DNA from 2 places in the Meiothermus taiwanensis WR-220 genome. Region 2 is predicted to be linked to the other one. Evidence: riboswitches for the same ligand, from Rfam matches in the RefSeq annotation. Region 2 holds a riboswitch; the other holds the start of a gene.
What was found. A riboswitch is a leader RNA that binds a small molecule or an ion and turns the genes downstream of it on or off. The one in region 2 is predicted to bind S-adenosylmethionine.
Positions count from the first base shown of each region.

Region 1: another riboswitch for S-adenosylmethionine. It lies ahead of MTAI_RS06355 (O-acetylhomoserine aminocarboxypropyltransferase/cysteine synthase family protein); the one in region 2 lies ahead of MTAI_RS02065 (O-acetylhomoserine aminocarboxypropyltransferase/cysteine synthase family protein).

Region 1 is NZ_CP021130.1:1,273,244-1,278,736, forward strand. Features, by position in the region: gene gcvP (aminomethyl-transferring glycine dehydrogenase) at 1-249, shown strand, start outside; gene metX (homoserine O-acetyltransferase MetX) at 421-1,560, opposite strand; gene MTAI_RS06355 (O-acetylhomoserine aminocarboxypropyltransferase/cysteine synthase family protein) at 1,593-2,885, opposite strand; SAM riboswitch class I at 3,124-3,249, opposite strand; gene gatC (Asp-tRNA(Asn)/Glu-tRNA(Gln) amidotransferase subunit GatC) at 3,363-3,650, shown strand; gene serS (serine--tRNA ligase) at 3,700-4,974, shown strand; gene rpoB (DNA-directed RNA polymerase subunit beta) at 5,329-5,493, shown strand, end outside.
Region 2 is NZ_CP021130.1:398,218-403,710, reverse strand. Features, by position in the region: gene MTAI_RS02075 (zinc-dependent alcohol dehydrogenase) at 1-1,063, opposite strand, end outside; gene metF (methylenetetrahydrofolate reductase [NAD(P)H]) at 1,172-2,047, opposite strand; gene MTAI_RS02065 (O-acetylhomoserine aminocarboxypropyltransferase/cysteine synthase family protein) at 2,037-3,305, opposite strand; SAM riboswitch class I at 3,351-3,499, opposite strand; gene MTAI_RS02060 (DHH family phosphoesterase) at 3,665-4,642, opposite strand; gene aroA (3-phosphoshikimate 1-carboxyvinyltransferase) at 4,738-5,493, shown strand, end outside.

The DNA.
Region 1 (5,493 bases), 880 kb from region 2:
CGCGAGGAAATCGCCCAGATCGAGCGGGGCGAGCTCACCGCCGAGGAAAGCCCCCTGCGCCATGCCCCCCACACCGTGCTGGATCTGGCCGACGAGAACTGGAACCGCAAGTACACCCGGGCCCAGGGCTGCTTCCCTGCCGGCCAGTCGGCCATGGATAAGTACTGGAGCCCGGTCAACCGGGTGGATAATGTGTACGGTGATCGCAACATCGTTTGTTCCTGTCCGCCGGTGGAGGAATACGCGTAGGGTTTGAAGCCAGATTCGGTTCGTTTGGTGCCGAATGATGGCGAACTAACCGAATCTGGTATGAATCCTGCATTGCTCCGGCTAGGGCGGGTTCGAAGGGCGGGGTGCTGAAAAACGCGGTGGATGGCGCGCATAGCGCCACCCACTCGCGGGATTGCCCCGGGCGCGGTGCTACAGAAAATCGCCCAGAATGCGCTCCACCTGGTCGGTCTCGATTAGAAAGGCGTCGTGCCCATGCGGGCTGTGAATTTCACGGTAGATGCCGCCGCTCAGAGCGGCCATCTCACGGACTTCCTGAGCGGTGTAGAGCACATCGGTATCGATGCCAACGAACAGGCTGGGGATATGCTTTAGCTGGCGGAGGGCCGCCTCGAGGCCCCCACGCCCGCGGCCCACATCGTGGGTGTCCATGGCCTCCGATAGGGTGAGGTAGGCGTTGGCATCGAAGCGCCGGGCAAATTTTTCCCCCTGGTATAGCACATAGCTCTCCCCCCGCTCGGGGTGCTGCTGCCAGCGCAGCCGGAAGGAATCGGGGGAGCGAAAAGAGAGCATGGCGATGGCCCGTCCTAGTTGAAGCCCTAAGGGCTGCTCGGTGTAATAGCCGCCCCGGTAGCCGGGATCGGCCAGCACTGCTTCGCGTGAAAGCCGGTTAAAAGCCCGGGCCCAGGGGCTGTGCACCGGCGGCGCGGCCAGCACCACCATCTTGTTTACCCGCTCGGGGTACAGCAGGGCGAACTCGAGCGCCACCATCCCCCCCAGGCTGCCGCCCAGCAAGGTCACCTTTTCGATGCCCAGAAAGTCCAGCAGCTTGGCCTGGGCTCGAGCCAGGTCGCGCACGGTCAGCTTGGGAAACTCCGGGCCATACGGGCGTCCGGTCTCGGGGTTCTGTGAGAGGGGGCCGGTTGAGCCATAGCAGCTGCCGATGTGATTGGCGCAGATAACGAAATATTTATCGGTATCCAGCATCCGGCCCGGCCCAGCCAGCTCGTCCCACCAGCCCTCGGGCCCGAAGGCCTGATCCAGTTTGGGCAGGCTGCGCAGGGTTTCCTGGGTGTAGGTTCCGGCCAGATGCGCCGAGCCTGTCCAGGCGTGAAACACCAACACCGCATTGCTGCGCTCAAAGTTAAGCTGGCCGTAGGTCTCGTAGCGCATGCGCAGTTCAGGCAGTACACCGCCGTACTCGAGGCGGAAACCACCGGCCACCAGGGCCTGGGCCGGTACCGGTGGCGGTACCCGGCCCCGGCTTTTGGGTGGCTTGATCAGCAGGGCTTCATGGTCGCCCCAGGCCTCTTGAATAAGTAGATCGGTCATCTTATGCGCCCTCGGTAGACCGAACGCGGGGGTCAGACGCCCACCCGCGAGCGCAGGGCTTGCTTGAGATCGGCTTGGATGTCTTCGATGGCTTCCAGCCCCACGCTAATCCGCACCAGCTCGGGGTTGACCCCGGCGCGCACCTGCTCCTCCGGCGATAGCTGGGAATGGGTGGTGGAGGCGGGATGAATCGCCAGGGTGCGGGTATCGCCCACATTGGCTAGGTGGGAGACCAGCTCGAGCCGGTTGATGAAGCTCTTGGCGGCCTCGTACCCACCCTTGAGGCCGAAGGTAAGCACCGAGCCCGGCTTGCCCTTGAAGTACTTCTGGGCTTTGGCGTAGCTGGGGTGATCGTCCAGGCCGGGGTAGTTGACCCAGGCCACCTCGTCCTGCTCACGCAGCCAGTGGGCCAGGGCCAGGGTGTTTTGCACGTGCCGCTCGGAGCGCAGCGAGAGGGTCTCGAGGCCCAGGAGCAGCAGGAAAGCCTCGAAAGGCCCCAGGCACTGCCCCTGGTCGCGCAGGCCGTCCACGCGGGCCTTGATGATGAAGGCCAGGTTGCCCAGGGCCTTGTGCAGCTCGAGGCCGTGGTAGCCGGGCTGGGGCTGGGTAATCAGGGGGTAGCGCCCGTTGTCCCAGTTGAAGTTGCCCCCATCCACAATCAGACCGGCGATGGCCGCACCGTGCCCCCCAATCCATTTGGTACCGGAGTGGGTTACCACGTTGGCCCCCCACTCGATGGGGCGGAAGAGGTAGCCCCCGTGCCCAAAGGTGTTGTCCACAATCAGGGCGATGCCCCGCTCCTGGGCGGCCTGGGCGATGAGCTCGAAGTCGGGGATGTTGAGGGCCGGGTTGCCCAGCGACTCCAGGTACCAGAAGCGGGTTTTGTCGTCGGTCAGACGGATGAAATCGTCCACGCTCTCCGCACTGTCAGTAAAGCGGCTTTCAATGCCAAGCCGGGGCAGCGTCACTTTGAACTGGTTGATGCTGCCACCGTAAAGGTTGGGGGTAGAAACAAAGTTATCGCCAGCCTGGGCGATGTTGGTAATGGCCAGGAACTGCGCGGCATGGCCCGAGCTGGTAGCCAGGGCCGCCACCCCCCCCTCGAGGGCCGCGATGCGCTTCTCCAGCACATCGGTGGTGGGGTTCATGATGCGGGTATAAATGTTGCCGAACTCCTGCAACCCAAAGAGCCGGGCGGCGTGGTCGGCGTCCTTGAACTGGTACGAGGTGGTGGCGTAGATGGGCACCTGACGGGCCCCGGTGGTGGGGTCGGGGCTATAGCCGGCGTGTAGTTGCAGGGTCTCGAAACGGTGTTTTTGCGACATGCTGCTCTCCTACCACCCAGCGAACAGCGGCCTGGGCCGTCTGCTCCGATGGGAATGATCCGCGTGGGATTTGGGGCGCTTTTTGGTAGGAGTTTTGCTATAGCAAAACCCCCTACCAGACGTTCTTTTATGACTGGAAGGGGGTACGGCTTTGACATTCCGCTGCGCCACTTTTTGCGCGCTCCCTTCTCTTATCTTTCCCAACCGCCAGGCTATGCCTAGCCTTGAACATCGTGTGCCTACAACGTTCAGCAGTTGGGCCGGAATTAGCACCTTGCAAAAAGCCATCTGGTGATGAGCAGAGGCTTTTTGTGGGTTGCTGCGACTTCGCAGGGCCGAATCCCTCCATCGCTCTGGATAAAAGAACTTGACTGATTGTGGCCGCGCCCCAGCGCGGATAGATGTGAGTCTAGATAGACTGTCCTGTGATGTCAAGCCCGTGTACCCTCCCGCCTTGCGGGCGTTAGAATGGCACGCATGGAGATTACGCCGGAGCTGGTGAAACATCTGAGCAGGCTTTCGCGGCTTGCCCTTACACCGCAGGAAGAGGCCAAGCTCGAGGGCGAATTGCGCTCGATTGTAGGCTTTTTTGAAAAATTGAGCGAGCTGAACACCGAGGGCTTGCCCGAGATGGCCCGGCCGGTAGAGACCACCAACCGCCTGCGGGCCGATCAGGTTCGCCCCTCGCTCACCCAGGAGCAGGCCCTGTCGGTGGCTATAGAAGTGCACGAGGGCCAGTTTAAAGTGCCCAGGGTTATTGAATAGCCGATGCGTTTTGTACTAGAAGAGCCGACCAAGCACCCTTGGACTTTTTATGCTAGACATCAAATTCATCCGCGAGAACCCCGAAGCTGTTCGTCAGGCCATAGAAAAAAAAGGGCTTACCCTCGAGCTCGACAAGCTGCTCGAGCTCGACCAGGAGGTGCAGGCCCTCAAGCGCACCATTGAAAAAATACAGGCCGAACGCAACGCCAACGCCAAGGCAGCGGCCAGGGCCAAGCCGGAAGAGCGGGCGGCCATGATCGAGCGGGGTAAAGAGATCGGCCGCCAGCTGGCTGAACTCGAGCCCCGGTTGCGCACCCTCGAGGCCCAGCTCAAGCAGCTCCTCTACCTGACCCCCACCCTTCCCTGGGAAGGGGCCCCGGTGGGGCCGGACGACTCCTTTAACGTCGAGACGCGCGTGCATGGCAATCCGCGAACCTTTCTGTTCGAACCGCTGGATCACGTGGCCTTGATAGAAAAGAACGGCTGGGGTGATTTTGAGCGCGCCGCTAAGGTTTCTGGCTCGCGTTCTTACATCCTCAAGGGTGATCTGATGGTCTACGAGCAGGCCCTGCTGCGCTTTGCGCTCGACCGGATGATCCAGGCTGGCTTCACACCGATGAGCGTGCCCAGCCTGACCAAAGAGGAGGCGCTTTACGCCCACGGACAGTTTCCCGCCGCCCGCGATCAGGTCTACTCGGTGGATGGGGGGGAGGTCTACCTGGCGGGCACCGCCGAGGTGCTGTTGAACTACCTGCACGCGGGGGAAATTCTCGCAGAGTCAGAGCTCCCCCGAACCTATTGCGCGCTCTCCCCCTGTTTTCGCAGTGAGGCCGGTTCCGCTGGAAGGGATGTGCGGGGCCTGATGCGCGTTCACCAGTTCAACAAGGTGGAGCAGTACGTGCTATGTAAGGCCGATCTGGACGAATCGAATCGCTGGTTCGAGACGATGCTTTCGATCTCCGAGGGCATTTTGCAGGCCCTCGAGCTGCCCTACCGGGTGATCGAGGTATCCACCGGGGATATGGGGCTGGGCAAGTACCGCCAGGTAGACCTCGAGACCTGGGTGCCCAGTGAAAACCGCTACCGCGAGACCCATTCCTGCTCGGCGCTGCTCGACTGGCAGGCCCGGCGGGCGGGCCTCCGCTACCGCGACGAACGCGGCAAAATACACTACGCCTACACGCTCAACAACACCGCTTTGGCGACCCCCAGGATCTTAGTGATGCTGCTGGAAAATCACCAGAACGAGGATGGCACCGTGAATGTTCCCAAGGCTGTGCAGCCTTATTTCGGCAAGGAGAAGCTCGAGCCCTCGGCCTTGTAGGCAGGCCGGTCTGCGGGTCGGATGGAAACTCTACGCTGCTCGGGCGAAAGCCGAAGGCCTTGCTGGGTCAACGGTTCTCCTCAAACACCTCGTCCTGTGTTACAATCTGGCTATAGAGCCGAACGGTGAGGTGCGCGTATTGTGCCTTTACGTGTAGTTGTGCTACACTAGCGTTTGTGTTTTGTGGCCTGCACCTCGAGTGTGACCCACAAACAGCGTAAGAGCCAGCCGCCGCAGGGAGTTTTCGCCTGCGGAAGAACCCTGTTAGCTTACGAAAACCCCCCAGCGACCCCAAGCAAGCCGTAGCTGCACCGCCTGCGTGCAGCCAAAGCCCACGGGTTAAGAGGTGTTTTGATGAAGATAGAGCGGTTCGGCAAGATTAACGAAGTCATTCCCCTTCCACCCCTCACCGAGATTCAGGTCGACTCGTTCACCAAAGCCTTACAGGCCGACGTACCCCCTTCCAAGCGGGAAAACATTGGCCTGCAAGCGGCTTTTAAAGAGACCTTCCCCATCGAG
Region 2 (5,493 bases):
CCATGGCCTCCACACCCTCCATCTCGGGCAGCAGCTTGACCGCCTCGGCGAAGTCGTCCCAGCTATAGGCATAGCTGCCCACCAGCCCCACCTCGCGGAACCAGTAGGGCGAAAAGTCGTGCAAAGCGGTGGCCGGGGCCCCCAGCAGCAAGACCCGCCCCCCTTCCTGCACAGCCCAGCTGGCCTCCTGCAAACCCTGGGGGGAGCCCGAGGCCTCCACCACCCCCTCAAACCCCCCCCGCCAGGAGGTGGCTCGCAAAATACCTCGGTAACGCCGGGCACCGGCCGCTTGTTGGGCCGCCTGGGTGGAGGGAAAGACCTGGCTGGCACCAAACTGTCGGGCCAGCTCGGCCTGGCGGGGGTGGCGGGCCACCGCCCACAAAGGCCCCTCAAACCCCAGCACACGCAGCATTTTCACAGCCAGCAGACCGATGGTTCCGGCCCCAATGACCAGTATCTGAGCGGGCCAGTGCATGCGGTGGATGGCTGGGTTGGGCCGGGGTTTACCTTCCCCCCAGGCCTGCCGCAGTCCGTGCAGCACCACCGCCGCCGGTTCAGTCAGCACGGCGCGCTCGTCGGGTACGCTTTCGGCAATGGGAAAAATGCGCTCGCGGTGGGCTACCATGCGCTGGGCCCAACCGCCCCCCAGGTCTTTGCAGAAGCCCAGCATACCGGGGCCAAAGTTGCCTTCGGCCACGTTGAGGCAGAGGTGATCGTCACCCCGGGCACAGGCCGGGCAGTCCGGCAGGCCGCGCTCGAGGCAGGCCAGCACCGGATTGACCGCCACCCGCACCCCTCCCAGCTCGGCCAGAATCTCGTGCCCCAGAATCGCCGGGAAGGAGAACATCCCGGAAAGGGTGGGGGCCTGCTTGCCGTAAAGCAGAGCCAGGTCGCTCCCACAGATGCCCGATAGCCGCACCTTGAGGCGCTCAAAACCCGCGGGCCGTTCGGGTTCGGCCAGGGTGGCCAGCTGCAGGGAAAGCGCACGGGCCGGGTAGCGCTTACCCAACAGCCTGGCGGCGACATAGCGGGGCACCGAGGGTGTAAAAAGCAAACCGCGCATAAGCACCCGCGAACCAGCGCTTAAACGGGTCAGGCTTTGGGTGGTTGGCGCCGTTGTCGAGGTTTGCATGCCCCTCCATTTTGCTCCCATTTGTGGCCTGGGGAAAAGTCACCGCAGAACCATTTGCAGGTTTTGCATAACCCTTCGCGTGGCCGGCGATTTGTTGAGGGTGTAGAGGTGCAGGCCCGGAACCCCGGCCTCGAGCAGCTCCTGGGCCTGGCGGGTGGTGTGCTCGACCCCAATCTCCAGCACCTCCTCGGGGCTTTGGGCACGCTCCAAGCGCGAAAGCAGCGGCCCCGGAATGCTGGCCCCGCACAGATCCATAAAGCGGCGCACCTGGGCCAGGTCGGTGATGGGCATCAGGCCCGGCACGATGGGCACCTCGATGCCAATGCGGCGGGCCCGCTCCACAAAACCAAAGTAAAGGGCATTGTTGAAGAAGAGCTGCGTGACCACGAAGTCGAGGCCGGCCTCCACTTTTTGCTTCAGGTGGTGCAGGTCGGCCTCGAGGCTCACCGCCTCCGGATGCCCCTCGGGGTAGCCGCCCCCGGCCAGCGCAAAGCGGTCGCCAAACTCGGCCCGGATCAGGGCGATGAGATCGGCGGCGTAGCGGAACCCCCCCGCCACCGGCTGGAATTCCCGCACGCCTTTGGGGGGGTCGCCCCGCAGTGCCATGATGTTCTCTACCCCCGCCTGGGCGTACTCGTGCAGGCGGGCCAGCAGCTCCTCGCGGGTACTGCCCACACAGGTCAGGTGGGCCATCGCCACCAGCCCCACCTCCTTCTGGATGCGGGCGGCCCACTCGGCGGTTTTGTTGCGCTCGCTGCCCCCAGCGCCATAGGTGATGGAGACAAAGGCGGGATTCAGGGGCTTGAGCTCGTGCAGGGTGCGGAAGAGCGCGGCCTCGCCCTGGGGGGTTTTGGGCGGGAAGAACTCGAAGGAAAAAATCGGCCGGCCGCTTTGCAGCAGGGTGCTAATCTTCATGGCCCACCTGCTCCACACCAGCCAGCGCCTCCAGGAGCATCTGCTGGAGATCCTGGGGGCTCTCGAGGCCCACCGAAAGGCGGATGGTCTCCGGGCCCACCCCCGCCGCCCGGCGGGCCGCCTCGGGGATGCGGCTGTGGGTGGTGGTCCAGGGGTGCACCGCCAGGGTGCGGGCGTCCCCCACATTGGGCGCCTGGATGATCTTCAGGTTAGCAAGGAAGCGGCTGGCCCCCTCGAGCCCGCCCCGGATGCCAAAGGTCAGAATGCTGCCATACCCACCGCGCAGGTACTGGGTGGCCCGGGGGTGGGCCGGGTCGGTGGGCAGGCCGGGGTAGCGCACCCAGGCCACCTGGGGCTGGGATTCGAGCCAGCGGGCCAGCATCAGCGCGGTCTGGCTGGCCCGTTCGATGCGCAGCGCCACCGTCTCGAGGCCCTGGAAGAGCAAATAGGCGTTGAAGGGCGAGAGCACCATCCCGCCCAGCGAGAGCCCCAACTGGCGCACCCGCTCCAGAAAACACCGCGCCCCAAACTGCTCCCAGGGGATTTTTCCCTGGGCGTCGGGGCTGGTGAACTGCGGGTAATGCTGCCAAAGGGTGGTTTCCCGCGAGAGCACCGCCCCCCCCAGAATCGAGCCGTGGCCGCTGGCCCACTTGGTCAGGCTGTGCACCACCACGTGCGCCCCGTGCTCCAGGGGGCGGGCTAAGGCCCCCACCGCGCCAAAGGTGTTGTCCACCACCAGGGCCACCCGGTGGGCCTCGCAGAGCTCCGCCAGTCCTTGCAGGTCGGGGAGCTCGAGCGAGGGGTTCCCCAGCACCTCCACGAAAACCGCCCGGGTCTTCTCGCTCAAGGCCGCCTGCACCGCCGCCACCTCGGGCGCTACAAAATGCACCCGCACCCCCATCAGGCCAAACACCTGGTTCAAAAGGCCCACCGTACCGCCAAACAGGCCGGGGCTGGCCACGATCTCGTCGCCCGAGCGCACCAGGGCCAGCAGGCTGGCAAAGCTGGCAGCCTGCCCCGAGGCCAAACAAACCGCCCCCAAAGCCCCCTCGAGGGCGGTAAGACGGGCCTCGAGGGCCGCCACCGTGGGGTTCTGGATGCGGGCATAGGTATAGCCCTGGTTGGTGGCAAACTTATGGGCGCCGTCCTCCAGGTCGGCGAAGCCATAGGCCGCCGTCGCATAGATCGGCACGCCCACCGCGTTATGGGGATCTTGTAGGGGAAGCCCACTCAAAACAGCTAGACTGGAAAACTCCATCTACCCTCCTTCAGTCCTGCGCGAAGAAGGGCTTTTTTTTCCCTTCTTCCATCTTTCCCCTGGTGCCTTTGCTGTGCCTAGCGACACCGGGGCGGATTTGGCACCAAGCGCGGGGGTTTCTCGGTAATGGGCGATTGCCCCCGCAGGTTGCCGCAGCTTCATCGGGCCGTTCCCTCCGCTGCTCTGGATAGAAGAACTGCTTACCCTGGGCGGGTAAGGTTCTATGCAATGGTATGGGCTGGAAGGGTCATCGTCAAGATAAATACAGGGTCAAAAAGACAACCAAACAGCCGCATCGGTACCGATGCGGCTGTTTCAGCCTTGGGCAGGGCCGGTTTTGTCCACAAGCAGCTTCCGTGCTACAGGTAGCCTGCCCGCCGGAGCTCTTCCTCCACCACCGCCAGCACCCTGGGGTAGGCCTCTTCCAGGGTCAGGCCGCGCAGGGTAGCCCCCGCCGCCGGCACGTGGCCCCCGCCGCCCAGCTTGACCGCCACCGCCTGGGCCGAAACCCCGCCGCGGCTGCGGATGCTGATCTTCACCCCTTCCTCGCGCTCACGCAGAAAAACCGCGATCTGGCTGCCCTCGGCGTAGCGGATGATGCCCACGAAGTCGTCGGAGTCTTCCTCGTTGATCCCAGGGGGCATATGGGCTGTCACCAGCAGCCCCCCAAAATGGAACCCCACCGTGGAAAGCACCGCCCCCATAGCCTTGAAGTAGCCCACCGGCCGCCACTGCAGGCGGTCGGTCAGCTCGGCCAGTTGCACCCCGTACCCCACCAGCTCGGCAGCGGTGTGCAGCACCTCAGGGGTGGTATTGGCAAAGCGAAAGTTGCCAGTGTCGGTGATCAGGCCGGTGAGCACCGGGGTGGCAATCTCAGGCGTCCAGGTGACCCCCAGCGCATCAATCAGGTCTTTGACAATCTGGGCGGTGGCGGCCTTGGAGGGATCTACCACCGAAAGGTAGCCAAAGCGCGGGTTGGTGCCGTGGTGGTCAATGTTGATCACGAATCCCTCCACCGGCGCGCCCGCCACCCGGCTGGGCTCCGCCGAGTCCAGCACCACCAGGGTGGCCCCCTCCGGCACGTGCTGGATGGGGTCGCTGTACTCGTCTTCCCGCACCAAAAACCGCAGGAAGCGCGGGGGGTCGGCAATCCAGGTCACTTTTTTATCCAGGGCTTGGAGGGCTCGAAAGAGCCCCAGCGACGAGCCAATCGCGTCGCCATCGGGGTCTACATGCGAGACCACGATGATGGGGCCCTCGAGCTCGCGTAAGGTATCAGCCACGGTTCGAATCTTCTCCCAGTAGCGGGGCTCGGGGGCGTTGTGTGCAGCGTCCATGACACCCCACTATAACGGCAAATCATCCAGCCAGGCGAGTACGCTATTCGCCAACTCCCCTCGTGCGCGTACAGGCTATAATCCCGGTTGGACTTATGGAACGGCTTATTCCCCCTACCTCCTCCCTCAAGGGCACCCTTCGCGTTCCCGGCGATAAATCGGTCACCCACCGCGGCCTTATGCTGGGCACGCTGGCCCAGGGCGAAAGCACCCTCTACTACCCGCTCAAGGCCGGCGACACCCTCTCCACCGCGCAGGTGATGCGCCAGCTTGGGGCGGAAATTACCGAGCAGGGCGAGCATTTTCACATTAAAGGGGTGGGCCTGCGGCTCAAAGAACCCGGCGACGTGCTCGACTGCGGCAACGCCGGCACCCTGATGCGGCTGGTGGCGGGGCTTTTGTCGGGGCAGGATATATTCGCGGTGCTCACCGGCGATGCCTCGCTCCGGCGGCGGCCCATGGGCCGGGTGACCCTCCCCTTGCGGCAGATGGGTGCCCGCATCGAAGGCCGCGAGAACGGCCAGCTGGCCCCCTTGGCCATCCGGGGCGGCGGGCTGCGGGGCATCCACTACGAGCTGCCGGTAGCCAGCGCCCAGGTCAAAAGCGCCCTTCTGCTGGCAGGGCTTTTCGCCGAAGAAGACACCGAGGTGCTGGAGCCCGCCCCCACCCGCGACCACACCGAGCGGGTCTTCAGGCACTACGGCCTGCCGATCGAGGTGGAGGGCCGCCTGATCCGCACCCGCCGGGCCGAACCCTTCGCCGCCAAAGACCTGACCGTACCCGGCGATTTCAGCAGCGCGGCCTTTTTCATTGTGGCCGCCCTGATCACCCCCGATTCCGAGGTTACCTTG